3 regions of the Streptomyces sp. NPDC059649 genome follow, and region 2 is predicted to be linked to each of the others. Evidence: riboswitches for the same ligand, from Rfam matches in the RefSeq annotation. Region 2 holds a riboswitch; each other region holds the start of a gene.
The links. Region 2 has a riboswitch for cobalamin ahead of ACFV1J_RS25840 (HoxN/HupN/NixA family nickel/cobalt transporter). Riboswitches for the same ligand answer to the same signal wherever they lie in the genome.

Region 1: another riboswitch for cobalamin. It lies ahead of ACFV1J_RS24645 (cobalamin biosynthesis protein); the one in region 2 lies ahead of ACFV1J_RS25840 (HoxN/HupN/NixA family nickel/cobalt transporter).
Region 3: another riboswitch for cobalamin. It lies ahead of metE (5-methyltetrahydropteroyltriglutamate--homocysteine S-methyltransferase); the one in region 2 lies ahead of ACFV1J_RS25840 (HoxN/HupN/NixA family nickel/cobalt transporter).

What each region holds. Positions count from the first base shown of each region.
Region 1 is NZ_JBHWDV010000026.1:39,036-46,685, forward strand. It holds gene ACFV1J_RS24635 (putative cobaltochelatase) at 1-1,548, opposite strand, end outside; gene ACFV1J_RS24640 (cobyric acid synthase) at 1,604-3,181, opposite strand; gene ACFV1J_RS24645 (cobalamin biosynthesis protein) at 3,178-4,164, opposite strand; cobalamin riboswitch at 4,294-4,431, opposite strand; gene ACFV1J_RS24650 (hypothetical protein) at 4,634-5,059, shown strand; gene ACFV1J_RS24655 (caspase family protein) at 5,065-7,650, shown strand, end outside.
Region 2 is NZ_JBHWDV010000028.1:57,587-65,236, forward strand. It holds gene ACFV1J_RS25820 (alpha/beta fold hydrolase) at 1-761, opposite strand, end outside; gene ACFV1J_RS25825 (TetR-like C-terminal domain-containing protein) at 881-1,456, shown strand; gene ACFV1J_RS25830 (helix-turn-helix transcriptional regulator) at 1,532-1,975, shown strand; gene ACFV1J_RS25835 (VOC family protein) at 1,986-2,396, shown strand; gene ACFV1J_RS25840 (HoxN/HupN/NixA family nickel/cobalt transporter) at 2,512-3,621, opposite strand; cobalamin riboswitch at 3,652-3,875, opposite strand; gene ACFV1J_RS25845 (ArsR/SmtB family transcription factor) at 3,957-4,355, shown strand; partial or broken gene ACFV1J_RS25850 (transposase) at 4,386-4,765, shown strand; gene ACFV1J_RS25855 (DHA2 family efflux MFS transporter permease subunit) at 4,781-6,334, opposite strand; gene ACFV1J_RS25860 (NADPH-dependent FMN reductase) at 6,364-6,960, opposite strand; gene ACFV1J_RS25865 (TetR/AcrR family transcriptional regulator) at 7,079-7,650, shown strand, end outside.
Region 3 is NZ_JBHWDV010000002.1:179,933-187,582, reverse strand. It holds gene ACFV1J_RS03870 (hypothetical protein) at 1-119, shown strand, start outside; gene metE (5-methyltetrahydropteroyltriglutamate--homocysteine S-methyltransferase) at 206-2,599, opposite strand; cobalamin riboswitch at 2,792-2,951, opposite strand; gene ACFV1J_RS03860 (SpoIIE family protein phosphatase) at 3,009-5,597, opposite strand; gene lspA (signal peptidase II) at 5,683-6,318, opposite strand; gene ACFV1J_RS03850 (glyceraldehyde-3-phosphate dehydrogenase) at 6,478-7,650, opposite strand, start outside.

The DNA.
Region 1 (7,650 bases), on a different contig from region 2:
CTCGCGCAGATCGTCCCGGCGCACCAGCAGCCCGGTGCCGCGCCGCCCGCGCGCCTTCTGGTGCGGCGCCGCGGCCTGCACGGTGGCCGCCAGGTGCAGTTTGCCCAGGGCGCCCCGGGGGCGGCGGGCCCCGGTCGTCCGGCCGTGCGCGGTACGGGCCCGGGAGCGGCGGCCGTCGGCGCCCTCGCCCAGCCCCGGCACGTCCAGACGCCGGGCCTTGAACGGCTCACCGGCCGCCACCGCCGGCTGCTCCGCGGCCGCCCCGCCCTGCGCCTGCGGCCGGGCCCCGGCCTCGTCCCCGTCCCCGGACGGCTCGGGTACGGGCTCCTGTGCCTGCGGGGTCTCCTGCTCACGCTGGTGCGGCAGTCCGTCCCCCGGCGGCACCGACGACTCCTGAGGACCACCTTCCTGGGGACCGCCCTCCTGCGGCGGCACTCCGCCGCCCGGACCGCCCCCGTCGGGGCCCCCGTCCGGACCGTCCGGCTCCGGATCGTCCCCGCCGTCCGCCGGATCGTCCTGTCCGGCGAACTCCTCCAGCGTCCGGTCGAGCTTGTCCTCGTCGAGTCCGGGGGCGTCGAAGGGCGCCCGGCGCCGGCGGTGCGGCAGGGCCAGCAGTGCCGCCTGCCGCACGTCCTCCTCCCGGACCTCCGTCCGCCCGGCCCACGCGGCCAGCGCGGTGGCGGTCCGCGCCATGACGATGTCCGCGCGCATCCCGTCCACCTCGAACGCGGCACAGGTCGCCGCGATCTGCCGCAGCGCCGCGTCGCCCAGCGTCACCTCGGGCAGCAACTCCCGGGCCGCGGCGATGCGTTGCCGCAGCGCGTCCTCCTCGGCCGCCCAGCGCGCCGCGAACCCGGCCGGGTCGGCGTCGTACGCGAGCCGCCGCCGGACCACCTCCACCCGCTGCTCCGGCTCCCGGGAGGCCGCGACCTCGACGGTCAGCCCGAACCGGTCCAGCAACTGCGGCCGCAGCTCGCCCTCTTCCGGGTTCATGGTCCCGACCAGCAGGAAACGGGAGGCGTGCCGGACGGAGACGCCCTCGCGCTCCACGTAGGAGGCGCCCATCGCGGCGGCGTCCAACAGTAGGTCGACCAAGTGGTCATGGAGGAGATTGACCTCGTCCACGTACAGGATTCCGCGGTGCGCGTCCGCGAGCAGGCCCGGCTCGAAGGCCTTCACGCCCTCCGACAGGGCCCGTTCGATGTCCAGGGCGCCCACCAGGCGGTCCTCGGAGGCGCCGACCGGAAGCTCCACCATCCGCGTCGGACGGCTCTCGGCGGCCCCGGTCCCGTGCGGCCCGTCGGGACAGCCGGGGTCGGGCGCGGCCGGGGCGCAGGCGAACCGGCAGCCGGCCACCACGTCCACGGCCGGCATCAGCGCCGACAGGGCGCGTACCGCGGTGGATTTCGCGGTCCCCTTCTCGCCGCGGACCAGCACCCCGCCGACCGCCGGGCTCACCGCGTTCAGCAGCAGCGCCAGCCGCAGGTCGGCCATGCCGACGACCGCGGTGAAGGGGTACTGCGGGGTGGTGTTGTGCGCACTCGTCATGCTGTGTCGTCCTCCACGTCGCCGGCCGGCCCGGATCCCGTCCCTTGCGTACCCCTCATGGCGCCCCCGGAGGCACGAACGGCAGCCCCTCCGGCACCCCCTTCTCGATCAGCCGGAGCAGCGCCCCGGTGTCCGCGTGCTCCTCGATCAGATCGCCCAGCCGGTCCAGCTGCTCCTCGCGCAGCGCGCCGAATCGGGTGTCGGGGGCCGGGACGAACGCCCGGCCGGCGTCCGCCGCCACCCGCCGCAGGAAGGCCCGGCGGAAGGCGTCGCTCTCCAGGGAGCCGTGCCAGTGCGTGCCCCATACGGAGCCGACCCGGCAGCCGTCCATGAACGCCTCGTCCCCGCCCGTCACTTCGGCGACGCCGTGGTGGATCTCGTAGCCCTCCACCGGCTCGCCGAGGGCCTCGCCCACCGGCCGGGCGAGCGTCTTCTCCACCGCGAAGCGGACCCGTACGGGCAGCATCCCGAGGCCCTCGACCGCGCCCGCCTTCGACTCGACCTCGTCGTCGATGTGCTCGCCGAGCATCTGGAAGCCGCCGCAGATGCCCAGGACCGGACGGCCCTCGGCGGCCCGCCGGACGATCGCGTCCGCCAGCCCGCGCTCGCGCAGCCACCGCAGGGCGCGGACCGTGCCGCGGGTGCCCGGCAGCACCACCAGGTCCGCGTCGGCCAGTTCCTCCGGCCGGTCCACGAACCGCACCACCACGCCCGGTTCGGCCGCCAGCGCGTCCACGTCGGTGAAGTTCGACATCAGCGGGACGGCACAGACCGCCACCCGCAGCACGTCCGCGCCGTGCGGCGGCGCCACCACGCTCTCGCGCACCGCGCCGCGCAGCGAGACCCGGAGGCCGTCCTCCTCGTCGATGCCGAGCCCGTGCGCGTACGGCAGCACGCCCAGCGTCGGCCGCCCGGTCAGCCGCTCCAGCATGTCCAGACCGGGCTCCAGCAGCGTCACATCGCCCCGGAACTTGTTGACGAGGTACCCGGCGACCAGCGCCTGGTCCTCCTTCGACAGCAGCGCCGTGGTCCCGAAGAAGGACGCGAAGACGCCGCCGCGGTCGATGTCGCCGACCACCACGACCGGTATCCGGGCGGTCCGGGCGATGCCCATGTTCACGATGTCGGTGCGCCGCAGATTGATCTCGGCGGGACTGCCCGCGCCCTCGCAGATGACGGCGTCGTGCGTACGGCGCAGTTCGGCGAGACAGTCGGTGACGGTGCCGAGCAACTGCTCCCGCCCGCCCGCGTACCGCGCCTCCCCGGGGGACGACCCTCCGGGCCCGCCGAAGTACCCGCGCGCGCTCAGCTCACCCACCGGCCTGCCCAGCAGCACCACCTGGCTGCTGCGGTCGCCGCCCGGCTTGAGCAGGACCGGGTTCATCAGCGCGGTCGGTTCGACCCGGGCCGCGGCGGCCTGCATCGCCTGCGCCCGGCCGATCTCCGCGCCCTCGCGGGTGACGAACGAATTGAGCGACATGTTCTGCGCCTTGAAGGGCGCCACCTTCACGCCCTGCCGGACCAGCCAGCGGCAGATCCCCGCCGTCACCACGCTCTTGCCCGCGTCGGACGTCGTACCGGCCACCAGCAGCCCGCCGCCGAGCCCCCCGGCCGTCCCGCATTGCCCGTTCACCGGCGCTTCCTCCCGCTCGTGCCCCTGCCGCCCGCGATCCTGTCCCGCACCGCGCCCGCCGCCAGCCGTCCCGCCACCGTCGCCACCAGCGCCAGCGCGCTCACCCGCCGCGACAGCCGCACCGCCCGCTCGATGTCCGCCACCTCCGGCGGCCGCGCCGCGCCGTTGAGCACCGGACGGTGTTCCACCCGCCCGCCGTACGCCAGCGTGCCGCCCAGCCGTACGCCCAGCGCGCCCGCGAACGACGCCTCCACCGGGCCCGCGTTGGGGCTCGGGTGCGCCCCGCCGTCCGCCCGCCAGGCCGCGAGCGCACCGCGCCGGTCGGGCCCCGCGAGCACGGTCAGCGCGGCGGTCAGCCGGGAGCCGGGCCAGCCGGCGACGTCGTCGAGCCGGGCCGCGGCCCAGCCGAACCGCCGGTAACGCGGAGACTTGTGACCCACCATCGCGTCCAGGGTGTTCACCGCCCGGAACGCCACCAGACCGGGCACCCCGCCGAACGCGCCCCACACCAGGGCGCCCACCACCGCGTCCGAGGTGTTCTCGGCCACCGACTCCACCACCGCGCGGGCCATCTGCGGCCCGTCCAGCGCCTCGGGATCACGGCCGCACAGATGCGGCAGCCGCTCCCGCGCCACGTCCGGATCGCCCGCTTCCAGCGCGCCGCCGACGGCCCGCGCCTCCCGGCCCAGCGAGGTGCCGCCCAGCACCGCCCAGACGGTGGCCGCGGTCAAGGCCACCCGGGCGCCGCGGCGGTGCCGTACGGCCCGCTCCAGCAGCGCCGCGCCGGCCGCCGCACCGCCCGCGCACAGCACGGCGTGGACCGCGCCATGACCCCGGTGGTCGCGCCACAGCCGGCGCTCGACGGCGGCCGCGGCCCGGCCGAACGCGGCCACCGGATGACCGCGCCGCGGATCCGCCGCGATCAGGTCGCCGAGGAAGCCGAGAGCCGCGCCGCACGCATATCCCGCGTGTTCGCCGCGCATCGGATCAGGCCGCCGTCGGTCCTCGAAGGGGCCCTGCGGCAGCGGGCAGTGGGGATCGGGGCGGGCGGCCAGGCATGGCGGTATGTCCTCACTCAGGGTCCTCGCCCTGGCTCGACGTGACGGCGACCAGAGTCTCCTGGCTCCCGGATCGGCGTGTCCCCCGGCCTTCCCGTCCGTACGTATCCGTACGGACCGTGGCCCTCGTCGGAGGAACGCTCCCCGGTGACAGTGGCGGGACCGCGCCGGATTCTCACCGGACTTCCTCATCTGTCGCCGATTGGCCCCGGCAGTCCACCACGGTCCGCGAAGGCCCGTCAACTCACCCTTGACCTGCGACGCTGCCCCGTGGCAGGCCCTGTGGCGCACGCCACAGGGTGGTGAGGGCGTCACGGACGGTTGCCCCCGTCCCTGATTCCACGTCACTATCTGGTGCACGGTGGCGAAGGGGCCGCCGGAAGGGGGCTGGGGGATGCCGGAGCACGCCGACCATCATGAGGACCGTCAGGAGATCCGCCTCAGGGTCACCGGGACGGACAATCCGCAGCAGGATCTCGACGACCTCCGGGCCTGGCTGGAGCGCGAACCCTGGCTGAGCCGCCGGGACCACACCTGGGAACACCGGCCGCAGCCCCCGCACCTCACGGACGACGGGGACGCACCGGGCCCCGCCGACATGGCCGTGGGCGTGGACGACCTGATCCTGGTCGTCGTCGGCGCGATCGCCACCGAGGTCACCAAGGGACTGAGCATCGCCGTGCGGGAATGGCTGCGGCGCCGCAAGGAGGAGCGCGCCGCCGGCGAGGAGCCCGCCGTCGAGGTCACCGGCGACGGCGGCCCGGCACGACCCGATCCCGGCAACCCGACGCACGAGAGTGGCAGCGCCGGCGAGGACTGACCCGGATGTCCGAATACGACGCGCGGGGAAAGATCAACCGGGCGCTGCTGATCGGTGTCCACGACTACGCGACGCTCGGCGGCCTGCCCGCGGTGGAGGACAACCCCGCCGAGCTGCGCCGCGCCCTGACCGCCACCGACCTGTTCACCGCCGACGAGGTCACCCTCTGCCGGCCGGCCGAACCCTGGGAGTTGAGCCAGGCGCTCAAGACCGCCGCCGACGAGGCCCGCGGACTGCTGCTGGTGTACTTCTCCGGCCACGGCTGGGTCGGCAGCGACGGCGGCGACCTGCAGCTGATGGTCGGCGCCTCGGTGCCCCGGCAGAGCCACACCACCGTCTCCTGGCAGGACGCGGTGCTCTCCTGCCTCGACAGCGCCCGCGCCGAACGCATCGTGATCGTCCTGGAGTGCTGCTACGCGGGCAACGCCGGCGGCGCCTTCCACTCCCACCGCAAACCCATGTCGCTGCTGATGGCCGCCCAGCCCAACCGCCGGATCTTCAGCGGGGAGGAACCGGCCGGCGGCACCGTCTTCACCCGCGCCATGGTGCAGATCCTCGAAAACGGCATCCCCGGCCGCCGGTTCGTCACCTTCGAGGACCTCGTACGGGAGTTACGGGGCCGGCTCGCCGGTGAGCGGACGCCGATGGGCGACGTCTGGGAGCCCCGGTCGGCGAAGCAGAACACCGTCGACGACGTCGTGCTGTCCTTCGCCACCCCCGAGGCGCGGCTGCCGACGCCGCCGCGGGTCCGCCTGCGCCGCTGGTCCAACCAGCACGTCCGGCCCCGCCTGAAGCCGCTGCTCGCGCTCGTCACCGTCCTCGTGCTGATCGCCGCCGGGCTCGTCGTCCGGCAGCTGCTGCTGCCGCTGCCGGACTGCCCGCCCGCCCTCGAACTGCGGCTGCTCACCGCGCCGGAGGCCGAACCGACCCTGCGCCGGGCCGCGTTCGACTACGAGATGTCCGAGGCCAACACCCGCCCGCTGCAGGGCGAGGGCGACCTCCCGGCGGGCTGCCGGCGCGCCCAGATCACCGTCTACTCCGCCGCCAAGGACCAGATCGACCAGGGCTTCGCCGCCGCCGGCCGCTGGCAGGGCGAGGCCCAGGGGACCGGCCAGGGACAGCAGGACGACAAGGGCACCGATCCGCTCTACCGGCCCGGCCCGCAACCCGACCTGTGGATCCCCGAGTCCACCGCCGACTACGACGAGGCCCGCCGCGGCATGCCCCCCACGGGCTCCCCGGCGACCCTGCACAACACCGGCCCGGTCGCCTACAGTCCGCTGGTCGTCGGCATCCCCGCGGGAAAGCAGCTGGACGACGTCGAGCGGGTGCGCGCCTCCTGGCAGGACCTGCTCACCGGCACCGACAGCGGCCACCGGGACCTCAAACTGCTGCGCCCCAGCCCGGTGCTCTCCGGTACCGGCCTGCTGCACACCATCGGCCTCTACCTCGCCAACGACGGCTCGCGGATCGGCTCCTCCGGTTCCCCGGACCCGGCCCTCGCCGAGGGCGCCGAGCAGCGGCTCTCCGCCCCGGGCAGCCAGTACGCCGACAGCACCGAGCTGCTGTGCTCGCTGCGCCCGGCCACCGGCCCCGACGCCACCGCCACCGGCCAGGCCCCCGCCGGCGGCGCCCGGGGCGACCGCTCGGCGCCACTGGTCTCCGAGAAGTCCCTGGCCGACTACAACCTCGGCCGGGCGGTCGGCAGTTGCCCCGCCCTGGCCGGCCCGCTCGCCCCCCGCGACCGGTACGTCGCGTACTACCCCAAGAACGTCCCGGCGCTCGACCACCCGCTGATCCGCGTCGACTGGCACGGCACCGCCGACGCCACCGCACGGCAGGCCGCGGTCGACCGCTTCGCCGAGTGGCTGCGCGCCCCGGACGGCGGCCGTGCCGTCCTCACCGCGCAGGGCTACCGCCCGGTCCCCGGCAAGGACAGCACGGACCCCGCGCCCGCGCCGGGCTCCCCGCTGCGCGACAGCCGCGCCGACGCCGACCTCGACGCCCCGGTCAACCGCTTCACGGCCGGCACCGACCAGGTCGCCCGGGTGCTCGACGGCTACGACAAGGCGCAGAAGCCCAGCCGGCTGCTGATCCTCATGGACACCTCCACCTCGATGGCCGACGGCGGCAAGCTCCCGGTCGCCCTCGGTGCCGCGGGCCGCGCCCTGGAGATGGTCGGCGACCGCCACACCTACGGCCTGTGGACCTTCCCCGACCGCGCCCACCCCGGCGATCCGGACGCGGTGCGCCGGGTCGTCCCCCTGGGCACGGTCGACCCGGCGCGCGGCAAGGCCGCCCTGGACCGGATCGCCAAGGGCGAACTCGTCGACCACGGCGCCGCGATGGAGGAGGCGCTGACCGCCGCCGTACGGGAGATGAAGACGTCGTCCGGCAGCAACCAGGCCATCGTGCTGATCATGGACGAGGACGACGGCAGGGCGCGGCGCGCGGCCGGCGTCGAGCAGCGGCTGACCGCGCTGCTGAAGCAGAAGCCGGCGGTGCCGGTGCTGACGCTGGTGCTGGACAAGGCCGGCTGCGACACCTTCGCCCTCCAGGGGCTGGCCAACGCCTCCCGGGGACAGTGCGTG
Region 2 (7,650 bases):
TTCCGTCCCTTGTGGCCGGCGATCCGGGCGGTGGGGCCGTCCATCGGCCCGGGTTCGGCGATGACCGCCCGGTGGACCCGTGCGGCGATGTGCGGGTCGGCCAGGGCCCGGGTGAGCACGGCGCCGCCCGAGGAGAACCCGAGGACGTCGACCCGGCCGCGGCCCAGACGGTCGAGGAAGGCGCCGAGGTCACGGACCGACCTGGAGATCGTGTACTGCTCCATGGGGAGCAGGTCGCTGCGTCCGCCGCCGGCCTGCTCATAGGCGTGGACGTCGTAGCCCCGGCGCGCCAGCAACTGGAGGAACCGGTGGTCGAGGAGCGAAATGCTGCGAACCGGGCCGCCGTTGAGGTAGACGAGGGGAACGGGCCGTCGGGTGGCGGCCTTTGCGGGCGGATAGTGGTACACCGCGACCCGGCTGCCCGTGGCCAGGCGCCAGTGCTGCGTGGCCACGAACGGCAGGGCGGACGGGTAGCGCCGCGCCGAGGGCACGGTCGGGAGACAGACCGACGCCGTCAATGCCGCCGCGACGACCACCGGCACGAACGGCACCAGCCGCGCCGGCCGGGTACGGCGCCGGCCCCGCCACAGCGCGAGGACCGTCGCGACTGCCAGGGTCGTCAGCCAGGCGGCGAGGCCGGAGCCGGCGCCGTCCGTGAGGACGAGCAGCGCGAGAAAGACGACGACCAGGCCCGCGACGGCAGCCAGAGCCAGCAGCAGGCGCCCTGCGGCGCGGAGGAAACGTATGACGGACGGTGGCATGGCGATGACGACCCCGTTTCTTGGTCCGGTGCGAGGGGTGAGCTCCCGACCGGCTTGCGGAACAGTGTTTCAGAACAGCGTTTCAAAACGACGTTATCAGAGCTGGGTAGGTTGGTCCCGTGGGTAGGCCGAAAACGAACGACGACACCGTCAAAGAGCGGCTCGTGGCATGCGCGACCGAGATGTTCGCCACCCGTCCGCGCGAGCTGGTGACGGTCCGCGCCCTGGCCACGGCCGCCGGGACGTCGACGACGGCGGTGTACTCGCTGTTCGACGGCAAGGACGGGCTGATCGGTGAGGTGCGCGACAGAGCGGTCGCCGGCCTGTACCAGGACCTGTCCGCGGTACCGACCTCCGACGACCCGCTCGCCGACCTCTTCGCGCTGGCCGTCGCGTACCGGCGATGGGGACGCGAACACAGCCACCTCTACACGGTGTTGTTCGGCGGGGTGCAGTCCTTCGATCCGTCGGGCGCCGTCGGTACCGCCGACCCGGTCCGGCCGCTCCTCGCGGCGATCGACCGTGCCTTGGCGGAGTCCCTCCTCGCCGGCGAGGCGACCTCGATCGCCCTCTCGTTCTGGGTGACCCTGCACGGGCTCGTGACCCTCGAACTGGCCGGGGCCCTCGACGCGGCCACCGCCGAGAGCAGCCTCCGGACCACGATCCACGCCACCCTGCGCGGCTGGCGGAAGTAACCGGCGGCCCCCCGGCGCCCTCGCGGGAACCGGCGACGCTGGGCAACCCCGGCGGGACATGGCACGATCACGCAGGTGACCAGCAGATCCAGCACCGCGCCATCCCTGCGCGACCTCGCGCTGCTGCGCCGCGTCCGCGACCGGATCGACCGGGAGTACGCGCAGCCGCTGAACGTCGAGGCGCTCGCCCGTGGCGTGAACATGTCGGCCGGGCACCTCAGCCGGCAGTTCCGGCTCGCGTACGGCGAGTCGCCCTACGCCTATCTGATGACGCGGCGCATCGAGCGCGCGATGGCGCTACTGCGCCGGGGCGACCTCAGCGTCACCGAGGTCTGTTTCGAGGTCGGCTGCTCCTCGCTGGGCACCTTCAGCACGCGCTTCACCGAGCTGGTCGGGATGCCGCCCAGTGCCTACCGGCGCCAGGCGGCGCTCGCACCGGCGGAGCTGCCGCCGTGCGTGGCGAAACAGGTGACCCGACCGATCAGGAATCGAGAAGCGCAGGTCACCGATGGCCTCTAGCGTGAGAGCCATGGACATCACCATTCACACCAGCTTCCTCCCGCACGACGACCCGGAGGCCTCCCTGGCCTTCTACCGCGACACCCTCGGCTTCGAGGTCCGCAACGACGTCGGGAAGGGAAAGATGCGCTGGATCACGGTCGGTCCCGCCGGCCAGCCCGACACGTCGATCCTCCTGGCGCCGCCGGCCGCCGACCCCGGCATCACCGACGACGAGCGTCGCACCATCGTCGAGATGATGGCCAAGGGCACCTATGGCTGGATCCTGCTGGCCACCAAGGACCTCGACGGCACCTTCGAGCGCGTGCAGGCCGGCGATGCGGAGGTCGTCCAGGAGCCGACCGAGCAGCCGTACGGCGTCCGCGACTGCGCCTTCCGCGATCCGGCCGGCAACCTGATCCGCATCCAGGAAGTGCGCTGAGCCTCCGGAGGGGCCGGGCCGCGGCGCTCCGACGGCTCGTCCCCTCCGCCTGCCGAAGGATTCGCGGCCCCGGGAACGCGAAGTGCCCCAGCGCCGGCTGGTGGACCCGCCCGCCTCAGCCGTTGCCCGCCGAGCGCGCCGCCCAGCGCTTCTCGACGCCGGCCAGGCGCCAGTACGCCAGCGCCGCGGCCCACACCACCACGAACAGGCCGACGATGAGGAAGCCGACGTTGTCGAGGTCGAGGCCGGAGATCCAGCCGGTCACCGGGTCGCTCAGGCCCAGCTTGTCGTGGAGCACGGTCACCAGCTCGATGGTGCCGATGAAGAGGGCGACGGCGATGGACAGGCCGGTGATGGTGAGGTTGTAGTAGACCTTCCGGACCGGGTTGGAGAACGCCCACTGGTAGGCGAAGTTCATGAAGGTGCCGTCGAGGGTGTCGAACAGGCTCATGCCGGCGGCGAAGAGCAGCGGCAGGCACAGGACCGCGTACCAGGGCAGGCCGGCCGCGGCGCCGCTGCCCGCCATCACCATCAGCGTGACCTCGGTCGCGGTGTCGAAGCCGATCCCGAAGAGGAAGCCGAGCGGGAACATCTGGCCGGGGCGGGAGATGGAGCGGGTGAACCGACCCAGGAAGCGGTTCATGAAGCCCCGGGAATCCAGCTGCTGCTCCAACTCGGCCTCGTCGTAACGTCCTTCGCGCATCCCGCGGAAGACCCGCCAGATCCCGGTCAGCGCGATGAGGTTGAGGGCGGCGATGAGGTAGAGGAACGTGCCCGAGACCGTGGTGCCGATGGTGCCCAGGATCTGGTGGGTACGGGATTCATCGTTGAGGAGGGCGCCGGCGAGCTGGGCGCCCCCGGCGACGAGGGCCGCCATGACGACCACGACGCTGGAGTGGCCGAGGGCGAACCAGAAGCCCACCGACACCGGACGCTTGCCGTCGGCCATCAGCTTGCGGGTGGTGTTGTCGATCGCGGCGATGTGGTCGGCGTCGAAGGCGTGCCGCATGCCCAGGGTGTAGGCGGTGATGCCGAGTCCGACGCCGAAGACCTGGCTGCCGACGGAGTAGTGGTGGGGGACCACGAGCAGGAACAGCACGCCGAAGGCGACGACATGCAGGCCGGCTATGACGGCCATCAGGCCCGCGGTGCGGACGGTGTCCTGCCGGCGCCAGCGGAACGTGGCGGGGGCAGGGGTGGTCGGGGTATCGGTGGACAGGGCCATCCGGCGGTCACGCTCCAGCACCTCGTGGATCACTTCGTGAGATGCCGTGGCCGGTCTCCTGGCTTACGGGTTCGCTGCCGCTCGTGCCCGTCCCTGCCTTCCCAACCGCGGGCTGCGGCCAGTGGCTCCGTCCACCCAGCAAGGTGCACGAAACGGGACGAGAACTCCCCGATCACAGTGGCGAGGGCCGCTCCGGACTGGGACCACGAGGTCCGTCACCGGTCTTCCCGAGCACCACGGCGCGCCAACCCTACGGGTCGCCCGGCGATGTCTTCAAGCCTGCACAACTGTGCAGGTATCGAAGATCACACTCTGCGACCTGCGAAGATGTCCTCATGCATCTCGTCCCGGCCGAGCGCGCCGACCACCGCACCATCGACGGCCACCGCGTCTGCGACGCCATCGCCGCCATCGGTGAGCCGGGCGAGGTCCGGGCCTGGGCCGACCGCTTCGCGCTGCTCGCCGATCCCGGGCGCCTCGCCCTGCTGCTCGCCCTCCACCGGGCCGGTCCCATCGCCGTCTCCGACCTGGCGGTCGCCACCGGCATGAAGGACACCGCGGTCTCCCAGGCGCTGCGTCTGCTACGGGCCGCCGGCGTGGTCGAGGGCGCGAAGGACGGCCGGGTGGTGCGCTACCGCGTGGTCGATGACGCGACCGCGGCACTGCTGACGCACTGCACGACCGGGGAACCCCACCGCGCGCGGGCTCAGGGCCTGTCCGACGGGTCGGTGTGACTGACCTGTCAGCTGATCGTTCCGGTCAGCATGGGGCGGGGTGATGCATCCGATGAGGAATGGGCTCGCTTGGAGCCGCACTTACCCGAGAACGTGGGACGAGGTGGCCGTTGGAAGAGCCACCGCAGAGTGATCAACGGCATCCTCTTCCGGCAGCGGACCGGCCTTCCATGGCGGGACCTGCCGGCACGGTTCGGGAGGTGGAAGACCTGCCAGGACAATGCAGAGGCAGCAGGGGGGGCCGGCCCGCCGGCTTCGACAAGATGCTCCACAAGCGTCGCAACGAAGTGGAACGAACCACCAATCGACTCACGAACTTCCGGGCGGTGGCGACGCGTTACGACAAGAGGGCCTACATCTTCCACGGCACTGTGACCGTCGCCGCGATCTGGCTGTGGCCTCGCCCCTGACCCGCCAGACCCTGCCTAGTCCGCCGCCCCCGGGGCCGTCCGCAGCGGCACCTCGCGGATCAGCCAGGCGGCCGCGAAGGCGACGGCACACAGCGCGGCCGTGCCGATCATGACGCTGTGCAGTCCGCCGGTGACCCCGGCACGGAAGGCGTCCCGCACCCCGTCGGGCAGCCCGAGCAACACCGCGGGGGTCACTTCGTGGCCGCCGGCGAGCCGCTCCCCGTCCCCGCCGAGCCGGTCCGTGAGAGTGGCGGCCATGCGGCCGGTGTAGAGGGAGCCGAGCACGGCGACGCCGAGCGAGCCACCGATGGTCCGTAGCAGCGTGGTGGTGCCGCTGGCCGCGCCCATGTCGCGGGGCTCCGCGCTGTTCATGGTGATGAGCATCGCGGGCTGCATCAGACAGCCGAGGCCCAGGCCGAGGACGAGCGTCAGCGCGGAGGCCACCGCCGTGGCGGTGTCCGCGCCGACCATGAGCAGGGCCAGGGCGCCCGCCGTGGCGACCGCGCCGCCCGCGATGGGGTACCCGCGGTACCCGCCGCCGTTGGCCACCGCCCGCCCGATGAACAGCTGCGCGCCCATCATGCCGAGCATCAGTGGGAGCAGCAGCAGCCCACTTTCCGTCGACGACATGCCCCGTACGAACTGCATGTACTGCGGCAGATAGCTCGCCGCGGCCAGCATCGCCGCGCCCACCAGGAAGCTCAGCACCTGGGCGAGCGTGAAGTTGCGGTCGCGGAACAGGCGCGGCGGGATGATGGGTTCGGGTGCTCGTCGCTCCACGTGGACGAACCAGCCGAGGGCGCCCACCGAGAGTGCGGCGAGCCCCGCGATCTGCGGTGAGAGCCAGTCGTACGCCGCGCCGGCCCAGGTCCCGATCAGGGTGAGCGCCAGAACGCCCGCCGTGAGGAGTGCGGCGCCCAGGAAGTCGATGCGGGCCGGGCCGCGCTCGCCGCGCAGTCGGATGCAGAGCCCGACGATCAGGAGTGCGGCGGCGCCGACGGGCACGTTGACGTAGAAGACCCAGCGCCAGTCCAGCTGGTCGGTGAGGAAGCCGCCGAGCAGCGGGCCGCCGATCATGGCGACCGGCAGCAGTACGCCGATCATCGACTGGGAGCGGCCCGCCTGCGCGGGCGGCAGGAGCGTCCCGAGGAGGGAGAGCGCACCCACGAAGAGGCCGCCCGCGCCGAGTCCCTGGAGTGCCCGGAAAGCGATCAACTGCCCCATGTCCTGGGCGAGTCCGCAGAGCACCGACCCGACGAGGAAGACCGCGATCGAGGTCAGGTAGCTGCCCTTGCGGCCGTACAGGTCGCCGGCCTTTCCCCAGATCGGGGTGGAGACGGCAGTGGTGAGCAGATAGGCAGTCACCACCCAGGAGAAGTGGTCCAGGCCGCCCAGGTCGCCGACGATCGTGGGCAGGGCGGTACCGACGATCGTGCCGTCGAGTGTCGCCAGGATGATGCCGAGCAGCAGTCCCAGGATGGCGAGGCGCGACGGTGGCGCCATGGCCGGCGACTGGTCGGCACCGGGCTCCGCCGTCTTGGGCGCGGTTTCTCCCATACGCTGATTCATGGTTTTCCCCCAGTGTTGTTGACGCGGCATCAGGCGGTGTAGGGGCGGGCGTTCCTGGCGTCCCGCAGTGCCTGGGCCCACCAGGCGAGTTGGTCGAGCATCGTCTTGGCCGCGGCGTCGCTCTGCGTGTCCTTCATCGCGTACTCCTCGTCGAACAGGCCCCAGGCGTTGTGCAGGCTGACCGTGTTGCGGATGGTGGTCGCGTGCAACTCCGCCATGACGAGCCGGAGTTGCTCGACCGCGCGCAGGCCGCCCGAGATGCCGCCGTAGGAGACGAAGCCGATCGGCTTGGCGTGCCACTGCTCGTTGTGCCAGTCGATGGCGTTCTTCAGGGACGCCGGGAAGCTGTGGTTGTACTCCGGCGTGACGAACACGAACGCGTCGGCGGCCGCCAGGCGCGGTGAGACCTCGGCGAGGGCCTCTTCGGTGCCGGGCGCGGGCGGCTGACCGAAGGCCGGGAAGACGGTGGGCAGTGGGGTCTCGGCCAGGTCGACGACGTCGACGCTCATGTCGTCGCGCTGGTCGAGGTGGCTCTTGATCCACCGCGTGACGACGGGTGCGAAGCGGCCCTCCCGGGTGCTGCCGACGACGACCGCTACGCGGAGCTGCTGCGGCTGCTCGCTCATGGGAAATCCCCCCTGATGTGTACGACGTATTGGGATGCGTACAACGTACACGTCGCTGTGTACGCCGTCTACTGGCGATACGCTGTACACGAACGGTCGGCCGGAGAGGAGCCCACTCGTGGCAGCCCAGAAGAAGAGCAGAGATGCGGATGCGTCCGTGCTGTGGGAACGCATGGAGCGCCCCGCCGCCGCGCCCCGCGCCTCACTGACGCCGCAGAAGATCGCCGCGGTGGCAGTGCAGGTCGCCGACGCCGAGGGCTTCGCCGCCGTCACCATGCGCCGCCTCGCCACCGAGCTGGGCGTCGCACCCATGGCCGCGTACCGCCATGTCTCGAGCAAGGACGACCTGTGGGCGCTGATGGTCGACCAGGTCACTGAGGAACTCGCCGTACCCGACGAGCTGACCGGCTGGCGCGACATCCTGCGCGCCTACGCACTGGCCAGTCGCGCCATGATGCTGCGGCATCCCTGGCTGGCCCAGCTGCCCACACCGCACTTCGTGCTGACGCCGAACCGGATGGCGGTCGCGGAACGCCAGCTTGCCGCGCTCGACGGCCACGGCATGGACACCGACTCGATGATGGCCGCCTTCCGCGCGGTCAACGCCTATGTGCACGGCGCGGCGCAGTCCGAGGTGGCGCTACGCCAGTACATGGAGGACAACGGCTGGGCCAGCGGCGACGAAACACG
Region 3 (7,650 bases), on a different contig from region 2:
CCGGCATCTGCCCGCCCTGGTTCGCCCTGAGCCAGGCCGCCTCCGCCCTCCCCCTCGCCGCGGCCGCCTTCCTCAGCAACGGGTCCCGACTGCGCGCCGCCTTCCCCAAGGGCGCCTAGGAAAGCACCTTCTGACGACGCTGCCGGGGCCCACGTCCGGCACCGTTGCCGTACCGCACCGGACGTGGGCCCCACTCACCGCGTGCTCAGGAGGATCTGGCGGGAAGGGTGGCGCGGACGTTGCGGGCCGCGGTGACCAGGTTCTCCAGGGAGGCGCGTACCTCGGCCCACCCGCGGGTCTTCAGGCCGCAGTCCGGATTGACCCAGAGCCGCTCCGGCGGGAGGGCCGCCAGCCCCTTGCGCAGCAGGGCCTCCGCCTCGTCGACACCGGGGACGCGGGGAGAGTGGATGTCGTAGACGCCGGGCCCGGCCTCGCGGGAGTAGCCGGCCTGGGCGAGTTCGTCGGCGATCCGCATATGGGAGCGGGCGGCCTCCAGGCTGATGACGTCGGCGTCCAGGTCCTCGATGGCGGCGAGGATGTCGCCGAACTCGGCGTAGCACATATGGGTGTGGATCTGGGTGTCCGGGCGTACGCCGCCGGTGGCGAGCCGGAACGCCTCGGTGGCCCAGGCCAGGTAGGCGGGGCGGGCCTCGGCCCGCAGCGGCAGGGTCTCGCGCAGTGCGGGCTCGTCGACCTGGATGACCGAAGTCCCGGCCCGTTCAAGGTCGTTGACCTCGTCGCGCAGGGCGAGGGCGACCTGGCGGGCGGTGTCGGCGAGCGGCTGGTCGTCGCGGACGAAGGACCAGGCGAGCATGGTGACCGGACCGGTGAGCATGCCCTTGACGGGGCGGCCGGTGAGTGACTGGGCGTACGTCGTCCAGCGCACGGTCATGGGCTCGGGACGGGCGATGTCACCGGCGAGGACCGGCGGGCGGACGTAGCGGGTGCCGTACGACTGGACCCAGCCGTGCCGGGTGGCGAGGTAGCCGGTGAGCTGCTCGGCGAAGTACTGGACCATGTCGTTGCGTTCGGGCTCGCCGTGCACCAGGACGTCGATCCCGGTCTTCTCCTGGAAGGAGATCACTTCCTGGATCTCGGCCTGGATGCGCTCCTCGTAGGCGGCGGCATCGATGCGTCCGGCCCGCAGGTCGGCCCGTGCGGTGCGCAGTGCGCCGGTCTGCGGGAAGGAGCCGATGGTGGTCGTCGGGAGCAGTGGCAGCGCGAGATGGGCGCGCTGCGCGGCGGTCCGCCGGCCGTACGGCTCCGGGCGGCGGGTGTCGCGGTCCGTGACGGCCGCGGCCCGCGCACGTACGGCAGGGACGCGGGTGATCGGCGAAGCGGCACGGGAGGCCAAGTCGGCCCGGTTGGCGGCCAGTTCCGCGGCGATGGTCTGGGTGCCCCGGCCCAGACCACGGGCCAGGGTGACGACCTCGGTGGCCTTCTGCCGGGCGAAGGCCAGCCAGCGCAGGATCTGCGGGTCGATGTCGTGTTCGGCGGCGGTGTCGAGGGGCACGTGCAGGAGGGAGCAGGACGCGGCGACGTCGACATGGCCGGCGAGTCCGAGGAGGGTGCCGAGGGTGGCCAGCGACTTCTCCAGGTCGTTGATCCAGACGTTCCGGCCGTTGACCACGCCGGCGACCAGCCGCTTGCCGGGCAGTCCGCCGACGGCGGCGAGATCGTCGAGGTTCCCGGCCGCGGCCTCGGTGAAGTCCAGCGCGAGACCGTCCACCGGGGTCCCGGCCAGTACGGGCAGGGCGTCGCCGAGCCGGTCGAAGTACGAGGCGACGAGCAGCCGGGGCCGGTCGGTGAGGCGGCCGAGACCGTTGTAGGCCCGGCCGGCGGCTTGGAGCTCGGCGGGGGTGCGGTCCTGCACGAGCGCGGGCTCGTCCAGCTGCACCCACTCCGCACCGGCGGCCCGCAGATCACCGAGCACCTCGGCGTACACCGGCAGCAGCCGGTCGAGCAGCGTCAGCGGGTCGAAGTCCGCGGCCACCCCGGGGGCGGGCTTGGCCAGGAGCAGATAGGTGACCGGACCGACCAGTACCGGGCGGGGGCGATGGCCGAGCGCGAGGGCCTCGCGCAGCTCGGCGACCTGCTTGCCGGAGTCGGCGCGGAAAACGGTGTCGGGGCCCAGTTCGGGCACCAGGTAGTGGTAGTTGGTGTCGAACCACTTGGTCATCTCCAGCGGCGCCACGTCCTGCGTACCGCGCGCCATGGCGAAGTAGCCGTCGAGGGGGCATCCCGTGCTCGGGCGAAGCCCGGCGCTTGGGGAAGGATCCGCCTCGACGGCCGCGCGGTGGCGTTCGGGCACGGCACCGACCATGACGGTGGTGTCCAACACGTGGTCGTAGTACGAGAAGTCGCCGGTCGGCACCTCATGGATCCCGGCGTCGGCCAGCTGCTGCCAGTTCGCCCGGCGCAGCCCCTCCGCGGTCCGGCGCAGCTCATCGGCGGTGACCCGGCCCTTCCAGTACCCCTCGACGGCCTTCTTCAGCTCCCGCCCCTGGCCCTGGCGGGGGTATCCGTACACGGTGGCCCGAGCCGTCGTGTCCGCGGCCTTCCCGGCCCGGGCACCTGTCGCTGTCACGGTCTCCGTCACAAGAAACTCTCCTTCGCGAGCTTGTCTGTTACAGATCCCGGAGACGGAACGGGGCGCGAAGGACGAACGAACCGGAGGAAGCCGCAGCTCAGGAGTTCAGCAAGTGCCGCCCACCGTCCGGTAGGTACGCCGACCCGCCCTCGAAGGTCACCGGAATGTCCGCACGTGATCCCTCACGCGCGGGCAACGGGCAGGTCTTCGGACTCGCGGGCACGTCCCCCTGGGAAAATCGCCCAGGCGGACACCTACCGGCCGTCGCTTCCCAGACCCGTCCGGGTCCAGTGCGTATGACGGCGATCGTTCCCACTCACCGCTGCGGGGCAGTCCCGGAATCCCACCGGGTTCCCTCTTACGACGCACCTGCCTGGCGGGCAGGGCGAACCAGCTGCCCGACCAGCCTAGCGCCTCTTCAGGGCTGTCGGCCGATTGCGGCCGGTCGGTATTCGGTGAGGAGGAGGGCGATGTCATCGGCGCGGTAGGAGGAGCGTTGGGCGTGGTGGAGGAGACGGTCGGCGAGTTCGTCGAGCGAGTCGGCCGGGGCGTGGGCCATGGTGCTGCGGAGCTGGTCGATGCCCACGTCGATGGGGGTGGTGCGTTCCTCGACCAGGCCGTCGGTGTAGAGGGCGAGGGCGGAGCCGGGCGGGAGGTCGACGGGGGTCTCGGGGTAGTCGCTGGAGTGGTCCACGCCGAGCAGCGGGCCGGTTTCCAGGTCCAGTACGTCGGTGTGTCCGTCGGGATGGCGGAGCAGCGGCGGCGGGTGGCCGGCGCGGACGGCCCGGGCACGGTGGCCGGCGGGGTCGAGGAGGATGTAGCAGCAGCTGGCGAGGAGGCCGGTGCCGAGGTCGATCAGGGTGCGGTTGGCACCCGCCAGGACGTCGCCGGGGGCGTGCCCCACCACGACGAACGCCCTTACCGCGCTGCGGAGTTGGGCCATGGTGGCGGCCGCCGCGATGCTGTGTCCCTCGACGTCCCCGATGACCAGGGACACGCCGCCCCTGGTGCCCGGGATGACGTCGTACCAGTCACCGCCGATGTCCATGCCGCTGGTGCAGGGGAGGTAGCGGGCCGTCGTCCGCAGGTCGGGGAGTACGGGCAGCCGGTGCGGCAGCAGGGCCTGTTGGAGGCCGCGGGCGAGGGCGAACTCGGAGTCGTAGAGCCGTGCGCGTTCCAGCGCCTGGGCGATCAGGCCGGCGAGCGCGGTCAGGACGCTGCGGTCCTTGGCCGTGAAGCGATGGACGTCGTCGAAGCCGAGGACGCAGGTGCCGACGGGACGGCCGGAGGCGATCAGCGGGAGGTACGCCCAGGAGTTCACACCGCCGACCGGGATGCCGGGGTAGCCCTGGGAGAGGCTCTGCTGCGACTCGATGAAGAGGGGGATGCCGGAGGTGAGGGTCTCGGTGCCGGGCAGGGCCGCGTGCAGCGGCATGCCCTGCAGCCAGTCGAGGAAGTCTTCGTGGTGGCCGGTGTGGAAGATCAGGTGCATCGTGCCGTCACGGACCGAATAGAGGGCGAGTTGCTGGCCGCCGAAGGCCGGGAGGAGCTGCTCGGCGACGACTTCGCAGACCTGGTGGGTGGTGACCGCCTCGGTCAGCGCGCTGCCGAGTTGCAGGACGTGGTACATGACGCCCAGGCGGGCCGGTGCGGCGGCCGCGGTGGTCGAGGGGGCCGGAGGGGCCGAGGGAGATGCGGCCGGCGAGGGGGACTGGGGCGGTGAGGTTGCGGCGGGCGGTACGGCGGACTCCGGTGAGACCTCCGGGCGCCCGGTGGGGACGACCCGGCCGGTGACGCCGTTCGGATCCGGGTGGAGGGAGAAGGCCAGCCACTGGTCGGGCGGGCGGCAGACGAGGAAGGACGTCGGTGTCTGCGAGACCATCGCGGACCGGTGCTGGTACTCGATCACGGGGTCGGACAGCCACGGCAGGGCGTCCCACAGACACTGCCCGATCACCTCCTCGCCCTTCACGTCCAGCAAGCGCTCCAGGCTGCCGTTGACGTAGCTGACCCGGCCGTCGGGGGTCAGGGAGAACAGTCCGTCCCGCAGCCGCTCGACCGCCGCGGCCGCCGCACGGCCGGCCCGTGCGTCGATGACCACGCCGACGAGGTGGGCGCGGGCCCGGTCGTCCGGCAGGTCGGGTACCCGGCCCCACAGCGCCACGCTGTGGTACCCCTCGTCGATGCCGTGACCCTCACCGCCGCCGTCCGCGCCGCCGCACGGCCCGGCGCCGGCGCCCTCGCGTACCCGCAGCGGCCGGGACATGATCCGCCCCTCGGCGGCCGCCCCACGGGCCGCGGCACGGAACGCGGCGCGGTCGCCGGGGTGGAGACGGGCGGCCAGCGTGTCCACCCGCGCGTCGAAGGTCTGCGGGTCGAGGCCGAAGATCGCGCAGAACTCGTCGTCCGCGGTGAGGGCGCCGGTGGCCAGGTCCCAGTCGAACAGGCCGGCCCGCACGGCGGGGGCGGAGGGGGCCGGGGTCTCGACCGGGGCGGTGTGCGGATCACACTCCAGGGGGTCGCCGGTGCGGGCCCGGAAGGCGGCCAGGGCGGCGCCGAGGCGGTTGGCGAGGGCCCGCAGATGGCGGCGCTGGGTCTTGGTCAGCCCGTCGCTCCCGGGCGGCGCGGCCCAGACGACCGCGAGCGCCCCGAAGGTCTCCCCGCCCGCCCCGACCGGCACGGAACAGGAGCCGAAGGCGTACGGCAGGGCCACCGCGAGCTGGGGGAAGCGGCGCATGGTCTCGTCGGCGTCGGTCAGGTGGATCGTGCGCCCGGAGCCGTACGCCACGGCGACCGGTATCGGACTGCTCACCGGGACCAGGCTCCAGCCGCCCAGCAGGGACGGCGGCACCCCGCAGGTCGCGGCGAGCACCAGGGAGCGGCGGTCGCGGGAGCGCAGGAAGATGCTTCCGGCGTAGGCACCCGACCCCTGAACGGCCTTGACCACGGCTGCCGCCAGCAGGTCCTCGCGCTCCGCCGTCCCCTCGCGCACGGTCGACCGGCCCATGCCTCCAGTGTGCGCAGAGGCAGGCCCGGGAGCCCAGGCGGTGACGCCATGCACATCCTCCACAACGGAGGGTAAGTGTGGTGCGTCAGGGCCCCGGGGGTTCGGCCCCGGTCTTCCCGGCGGCCTCTTCGCGGGCACCGTCCAGTTCCCACCCTCGGAACGCGAAGAACACGATCAGGACGCCGCCACAGACGATCGCCCAGTCGGCGAGGTTCATCACGCTGAAACCGCGGACGGAGATGAAGTCGACCACGGCGCCGCGGAGTTGGCCGGGGCTACGGAAGAGACGGTCCGTCAGATTCCCGAGTGCACCGCCCAGCAGGAGGCCCAGGGCGATCGCCCACGGGACGCTGTGGAGACGGCGCGCCAGACGGACGATCGCCAGGGAGACGGCCACGGCAATCACCGTGAACACGAAGGTACTTGCCCCGCCCATACCGAACGCCGCACCGGAATTGCGTATCACCCGCAGCTGCAGCCAGGTGCCTAGCACGTTCACCGCGTCGTGGTGTTCCAGCTTCGCCACCACGGCCAGTTTGCTGAACAGGTCGATCGCGTAGGCCGAGCACGCCACCGCCAGGAGGTGCGGGATACGCCGTTTGCCCCTGGCTTCCGCTCCCCCGCGCTCGTGCTCACCCTCGCTGTCGTGCTCGCTCTCCCCGTGCGCCGCCGCGCCCCGCCCCGGATCCGTCACGTTCCGCCCCTCGAAGTCCGTTGTCACGCCCTACCGTTCCATGATCGCCCATGTCGCCCGCGGGGCCGGGGCATCTCACCTCACCCGGCACGAACACCTCCGGCCCGCCTTCCGGAAAACCGGAGGACAGGCCGGAGCGAAACGGTGGGAGCAGACGGTCCGGAAGGTCCGGACGCTCCGCCGGGGTCAGACCGCCGGCGGCACCGGGTAGGTCGGGTACTCCACCCCGGAGACGTGCTGGACGACACGGATGACCTGGCAGGAGTAGCCGAACTCGTTGTCGTACCAGAGGTAGAGGATCGCGTTGTCGCCGTCGACCTTGGTGGCGCCGGCGTCCACGATCGAGGCGTGGCGCGAGCCGACGAAGTCCATGGAGACGGCGTCGGGGGCGGTGGTGAAGTCGATCTGGCGCTTCAGCGGCGAGTGCAGCGAGACGCCGCGGAGGTACTCCAGGACCTCCTCGCGGGTGGTCTCGCGGCCGAGCCGCAGGCTCAGGATCGCGATCGAGACGTCCGGCACCGGCACCCGGATCGAGCTGCCGGTGATCGGCGCCTTGAGGTCGGGCAGCGCCTTGGCGACGGCGGAGGCGGCGCCGGTCTCGGTGATGACCATGTTGAGCGGCGCGGACCGGCCGCGGCGGTCGGCCTTGTGGTAGTTGTCCAGCAGGTTCTGGTCGTTGGTGAACGAGTGGACGGTCTCCACGTGACCGCGCAGCACGCCGTACTCGTCGTCCATCGCCTTCAGCGGCGGCACGATGGCGTTGGTGGTGCAGGACGCGCAGGACAGGATCTGCTCGTCCGGCTTGATCGTGTCGTGGTTGACGCCGTGCACGATGTTCGGGACGTCGCCCTTGCCCGGAGCGGTCAGGACGACCTTCTCGACACCGGGGCGCAGGTGCTTCGACAGGCCCTCGCGGTCCCGCCACTTGCCGGTGTTGTCGATGAGGATGGCGTCCTTGATGCCGTACGCCGTGTAGTCGACCTCCGAGGGGTCGTTGGCGTAGATCACCTTGATCGCGTTGCCGTTGGCGATGATCGTGCTGTTCGCCTCGTCGACGGTGATCGTGCCCTGGAACTGGCCGTGGATGGAGTCACGGCGCAGCAGCGAGGCCCGCTTGACGAGGTCCTGCTCGCCGCCCCCGCGGACGACGATGGCACGCAGTCGCAGCCCGTTGCCCGAGCCGGCCTTCTCGATGAGCAGGCGGGCGACGAGCCGGCCGATGCGGCCGAACCCGTAGAGGACGACGTCCCGCGGCGCGCTCCGCTCGATCTTGTGGGCACCCGTGGCCCCGGCGACGGCCTCGGCGGTGAACTCCGCCACCGAGAGACCGCGGTCATCGGCCTTGTACAGCGCGGCGAG